Metabacillus sp. B2-18: one gene and its partner. Each later gene encodes a partner of the first gene's protein in a complex. Links are inferred from orthologs where the notes say so. Each region holds a gene or a part of one and is shown in the gene's direction. Other genes may lie near its edges. The genes, in order: LPC09_RS08750 and LPC09_RS07815.

Evidence for each region.
Region 2: LPC09_RS08750 (region 1) and LPC09_RS07815 share a complex: the UniProt entries of both Bacillus subtilis proteins name them as parts of the ktrCD complex. The link is inferred for Metabacillus sp. B2-18 from one-to-one orthologs.

The regions. Positions count from the first base shown.
Region 1 is NZ_CP088245.1:1,742,535-1,745,584, forward strand. What follows is about bases 203-2,913. They hold LPC09_RS08750 (potassium channel family protein), read left to right. Parts: upstream 203-1,082; coding sequence 1,083-1,745; downstream 1,746-2,913. Other genes in these bases: LPC09_RS08745 (AbrB family transcriptional regulator), read right to left, coding at 203-753; rnjA (ribonuclease J1), read right to left, coding at 1,789-2,913. Outside these bases: more of LPC09_RS08745, read right to left, coding at 1-202; more of rnjA, read right to left, coding at 2,914-3,050. UniProt on the Bacillus subtilis protein: Catalytic subunit of the KtrCD potassium uptake transporter. The 2 major potassium transporter complexes KtrAB and KtrCD confer resistance to both suddenly imposed and prolonged osmotic stress.
Region 2 is NZ_CP088245.1:1,552,449-1,555,733, forward strand. Bases 125-3,070 are described here. They hold LPC09_RS07815 (TrkH family potassium uptake protein), read left to right. Parts: upstream 125-897; coding sequence 898-2,244; downstream 2,245-3,070. Other genes in these bases: htpX (protease HtpX), read left to right, coding at 125-664; LPC09_RS07820 (hypothetical protein), read left to right, coding at 2,470-2,622; LPC09_RS07825 (hypothetical protein), read left to right, coding at 2,625-2,804; LPC09_RS07830 (B12-binding domain-containing radical SAM protein), read right to left, coding at 2,837-3,070. Outside these bases: more of htpX, read left to right, coding at 1-124; more of LPC09_RS07830, read right to left, coding at 3,071-3,285. UniProt on the Bacillus subtilis protein: Integral membrane subunit of the KtrCD potassium uptake transporter. The 2 major potassium transporter complexes KtrAB and KtrCD confer resistance to both suddenly imposed and prolonged osmotic stress.

The DNA.
Region 1 (3,050 bases):
GATCATAAGTCCAAATCCAACACCGATTGATATTTGAGCAAAAATCATAAATAAATCATGAAAAAGGGGTAATTCTATACCTATAATCTTCAATGAGGCAGTTGTTAAAAGAGGACCAATTACATATGATGCAGGTAAGAATTTTCTAAGCCCCCAACCTACAAATCCTGCAAGGAAATACCAGCTATATGAAAATATTGATATATCACTTTGTGCTAAAAGTGTTGTTGTTTGTAAATAAGACGAGGGTTCGAACATATGTAGTATTGTAAATGGGACCAAAAAGACAACTGTTAATAATCTTACAGTTTGAAAGATGGTAACTAATGAAGAGTTTGCATGAACAGCCTCACTAGCGGCAACCATTTCTGTTAATCCACCGGGAATAGAAGCAAAAATACTCGTGTTTCGATCGATGTTAACAAGTTTACTAATGATTAAACCGTTACAAACGCTAAGAAAAATTAATAAAACTGTTGTAAGTAAAAAGGGAATCACGTATGGACCTACAAGAACAAAGGTTTCTTTTGTGAATGAAAGTCCAAATGATATTCCTAAAATCATAAATGAACCGTTTTTAAAAAAACTCGGTTGTATAAATGTACTTATTTTTTTAAAAAGTGATCGCCATATTATTAGAAAAGTCATAGGACCTAAAATCCAAGCTAGAGGGAGATGAGCAAGATAAAATAGAAACCCTCCAAATGTTCCGATTATGTAGGGAAATATGACATTGGGTAGTTTTGTACTCATTCTATTCCTCCCACATTACTTGTTTACTAATTTTCTGTTAAAATATGTTTTAATTTTTACACTGTTATTCACTGACTTTCGTCATGCGGTTTTTTATTGTTACTACACCAGTCTTTCTATTTTATCATAAAGTCCGTGAAATTTTTTAAGGTCATCAGGCTTATCTTTGTACAAATTTTGGTTTATAAAAACAAAAAGATAATCATGAGTTGTCCTGTAAAAAAAAGTTGATATGTGATAACATTTTTAATAGTAGTAGCTTATAAAAAGGATTTTGGTTTCTTAAAGCGTTTTCTAACTATTTATTGTGATATTGCGGAGGATTTTAGATGAAAAAAGAATTTGCGGTAATTGGACTTGGGCGTTTTGGAGGCAGTATTTGTCGGGCTCTAAGTGAAGAGGGTATGGAAGTAATGGCTATTGATACAGATGAAGACAAAGTAAATGAGTTTGCAAACGTTGCTTCACATGCTGTTGTTGGAGATTCCACAGATGAAACAGTGTTAAAAAGTCTTGGTATCCGTAACTTTGATCATGTTATTGTTGCGATAGGAGATAATATTCAAGCGAGTATCTTAACCACATTGATTCTTAAAGAATTAGGAGTTAAGCATATTACTGTTAAAGCTCAAAATGATTATCATGAAAAAGTACTATCCAAAATTGGAGCTGACCGTATCGTTCATCCAGAACGTGATATGGGGAGAAGAATTGCTCATAAAATTATTTCAAACAACGTTCTTGACTATTTAGAGCTCTCTGATGAGCATAGCATCGTTGAAATTGTTGCAAATGACAGGCTTAATGGAAACTCCATCATTGATTTAGATATTCGTGCTAAATATGGAATCAATATTGTTGCTGTAAAAAGAGGAAAAGATATTATTGTTTCTCCGCAAGCAAATGAAATTATTCAAAAAAATGATATATTAATCGTTATTGGTGCGGATACAGATATTAACCGTTTCGAAAAACGTTTATTAGGTGACTAAAAAAGCAGTACCCGATTTTTCAATCGGTGTACTGCTTTTTTAATTAAACTTCCATAATAATTGGTAAAATCATTGGGCGACGCTTTGTTTTTTCGTATAAGAATGGAGCGAGTGTGTCAGTGATTTCATTTTTAATTTCGGACCATTGACTTGTGCGACGTTCCATAATTTTGTTCAGATGCTTGGAGATTAGTGATTGAGCATCATTAATTAAATCACCAGATTCGCGCATGTAGACAAAACCTCTAGAGATAATATCTGGACCTGCTGCGATTTTGAAGTCTTTCATGTTGATGCTTACAACGACTATCACAAGACCTTCTTCTGACAGAATTCGGCGGTCTCGGAGGACAATGTTACCGATATCACCAATACCACTTCCATCAATATAAACATTACCTGAAGGGATTTTCCCAGCAATTCCAACTTCTTTATCTCCTATTGCTAGAACCTCTCCGTTATCCATGATAAAACAGTTTTCTTCCTCAACACCACAGTCTACTGCATGTCTAGCATGCATCTTCTGCATACGGAATTCACCATGTATTGGCATAAAGTATTTTGGCTTCATTAATCTAAGCATAAGTTTTTGTTCTTCTTGACCACCGTGACCTGAAGTATGAATGTCGTTAAGTGGTCCGTGGATTACCTCTGCTCCTGCACGGAACAGTTGATTAATCGTTTTGCTAACGCTAAGTGTATTTCCTGGTATTGGAGAAGAAGAGAAGACAACATTGTCCCCAGGTATAATTTGAATTTGTCTATGAGTGCCGTTTGCGATACGCGATAGAGCTGCCATTGGTTCACCTTGAGATCCTGTACAAAGAATTGTCACACGATGAGCTGGCATACGATTAATTTCATGTGCATCTACAAAAGTATCTTTAGGACAACTAATATATCCTAAATCTTGTCCAATTTGTATGGCTGCCTCCATACTTCGCCCAAACACAGCAACTTTACGTCCGTGTGCAACCGCAGCTTCAACTACTTGTTGGAGGCGGTGTATATTTGATGCAAATGTTGCAAAGATAATGCGACCATCAACCTTACGGAAAATTTCGTGTATACTGTCACCGACACGTCTCTCTGACATCGTAAAGGTAGGAATCTCACTGTTTGTACTGTCAGAAAGTAAACACAGAACTCCATCCCGACCAATCTCAGCCATCTTTGTTAAGTTTGCAGGTTCACCTACAGGTGTAAAATCAAATTTAAAGTCACCAGTATGTACGATGTTTCCAGGTGGCGTTTTAACGACAATACCATATGAATCAGGAATACTATGAGTTGTTCTAAAAAAGG
Region 2 (3,285 bases), 190 kb from region 1 along the record:
CAAAGTAATTAACCCTGATGGCCAACTATCGCCTTATGAAAGAGATCTTGTTGAAAGAGTGTATCGATTGTCTCGAGCTGCTGGTTTAACAAAGATGCCTCAAGTAGGTATTTATCAATCACCTGAAGTAAATGCTTTTGCGACAGGACCTTCAAAGCGACGTTCTTTGGTGGCTGTATCAACGGGACTTCTTCAGGAAATGGATGATGATGCAATTGAAGGTGTATTAGCTCATGAGGTGGCTCACATCGCCAATGGTGATATGGTTACAATGACGTTGCTACAAGGAATTGTCAATACGTTCGTTGTATTCTTTGCACGTATTGCTGCATGGGTAGCCTCTCGTTTTGTACGAGAAGACCTGGCACCAATTGTTCATTTTATTGCAGTGATCATTTTCCAGATTGTATTCTCCATTTTGGGAAGCCTGGTTGTTTTCGCATTCTCTAGATATCGTGAATATCATGCTGATCGTGGTGGAGCTGATTTAGCTGGCAAGGATAAAATGATACACGCGTTAAGATCTTTAAAACATTATACTCAACGAGTTAGAGATGACCAAGCATCTTTATCAACTTTAAAAATAAATAGTAAAAAAGGGATGTCATTATTCTCAACACATCCCGATCTTGATGATCGTATAAGTCGATTAGAAGCTAAATAAATTAAAAAAAGAATGACAATGGAAGTGCCGTTGTCATTTTTTTTTTGTACGATTTGAATCTATTTATTTTTATTGGATGAATTTGTGAATAACAAATGCCTTGTTATTAGTGCTTGAAGATAAAGCGAGTTTTTCTAATAAAGCACTTTTCATTTAATCGTTTTTTCTTTATGATTATAGGACTTAGTTTTTTATATAGGAAATTGTTTTTGCAGGATAGGAATGAAGAATGAATGAATAAATTAAAACTTCGAATACAATCTTTAACCCCGGTACAATTAATTGTTTCATATTACTTTTTAGCTGTTACAGTTTCTGTTCTTTTATTAAGTTTGCCTGTGGCACATAAACCTGGTGTTGAGTTTGCTTTTATCGACAGGCTCTTTACTGCTGTTAGTGCAGTTAGTGTAACAGGTTTAACTGTAATGTCTACTGCAGACACATTTAGTGTACCTGGTATTTTTATATTAGCCTTTGTTTTACAATTTGGCGGGATAGGCATTATGACACTAGGAACATTTGTATGGCTTATTGTGGGAAAGAAAATAGGGCTAAAAGAACGCCAGCTAATCATGACTGACCAAAATCAATCCAACTTATCTGGTATCGTAAATTTAATTCGGCAAATTATTGTACTCATTCTTATTATTGAATTAATTGGAGCATTAATTTTAGGAACTTATTTCTTAAAATACTATCCAACATGGCAGGAAGCATATCTGCATGGATTTTTCACTTCGATTAGTGCAACAACAAATGGTGGCTTTGATATTACTGGTCAATCTTTAATCCCCTATGCTGATGATTATTTTATTCAGTTTATTGTGATGATTTTAATCATTTTGGGTGCAATTGGTTTTCCGGTATTAATTGAAGTGAAAGATTTTCTTTTTAATAAAAGTCAACGATTTCGTTTTACGTTGTTTACCAAAATAACATCCATTACCTTTTTTGCTTTAATTTTGGTGGGCACAATTACAATTGCTGCTCTTGAGTATGCTTATTTTTTTAAAGGAAAAGAATGGCATGAAACGTTTTTTTACTCTCTATTTCAATCAACAGCAACCAGAAGTGGTGGTTTAGCAACAATGGACGTTAGTATGTTTACAGATACGACGATTTTAGTTATGTGTGCGTTAATGTTCATTGGGGCATCTCCAAGCTCAGTTGGAGGGGGAATTCGAACGACAACATTTGCTTTAAATCTTTTATTTCTTTTTCATTTTGCAAGAGGAAATAAGTCAATTAAGATTTTTAAAAGGGAGCTTTATGAGGAAGATTTAATGAAGTCAGTCGTAGTGACAATGATGGCATTTCTAATTTGTTTTTTTGCCCTTGTCATATTAACGATAACAGAGCCTTTCGATTTTATTAAAATATTATTTGAAGTTTGTTCAGCATTTGGTACAACAGGACTATCGATGGGAATCACACCTGAATTAAGCTCAATTGGTAAAATTGTTATTATGATCTTAATGTTTATCGGTAGAATTGGTATACTTACGTTTTTGTATCTTTTAGGAACAAAGGAAAGGAAAGCAAATTATCATTATCCAAAAGAGCGAGTAATCATTGGATAAATTGCGAAGGATTGATGCATTGAGCATCAATCCTTTTTGAATTTTCCTTTATAGTTTAGCTAATCATTGTTATAGCTTACATCTTTATCGGGATTATGGAAGGCATTGGCGTTAAACATATTTTCCGTTTTCTACCTATGATAGAAATGAGAACTTCAGGTAAAAGTAAAAAAGTAACATAATAACAAAGCTTAGATAAAAGCTTAAAATATGAGGTGATTCGTTTTGAAAAGAAAAGCGTTTAGAAATCAAGCTACAAAAAATAATTTTACCCCTACTGAAAGCCTACCCGATACTGAATTTGCAGAAATTAACGATGATCAGGATCTGATGAAGGGTGCAAACCGTAACTCTAAACAAGGAAAGCAAGGGAAGTAAAGATGACAAAAAAGAAAAATATGAAAAGTAAAGATATGCAAAATCATAAGAAACCGATGGAGACTGACATATTACAAGAAGAATTTGGTCAAGAAACTGGTGATGTTAACGCATCAAAGCTTTATGAGGCAATAGCAGGAAACGAAAAAAAAGAGAAAAAAAAAGGTGAACAAAAAAAATAAAATAAAAAGTGAGAGATAAAAAATCTCTCACTTTAGCTAACCATTGTATCAAGCTCACTTGAAAGTACTGTATAAACAGTTGTTTTAGAATGAATAGCATCATAATGAACAATTACAAAAGAGTTTTCATTTTTAATTTTACCCGTCTTCAAGTAATGATCTAAATTAAACGGCAAAGTTTCTAGTACAGTATGCTTAAATAAATCCTTTTCAGAGAACTGTTTTTTAGCAAATTCTTCTCCTAATAGAAGAGGGTTTTCTAGTACTGAGTGATAAATCTTACTTCTTTCTTGCTTTGATAATGTGTCACTCCACCATGGCTTACGAGGTTTATAATTTTGGTTCCGTAAATAATCAAACTTCATAAAACCGCTGGCAATTGTTAAATCGCTTCTCTTAATGCTTCCGAGGAAATCATATAAGTGTTTGAATAAATCTTCAAGTTGATGACCAATTCTTGTCCATCCTTTTTTATCCCAAT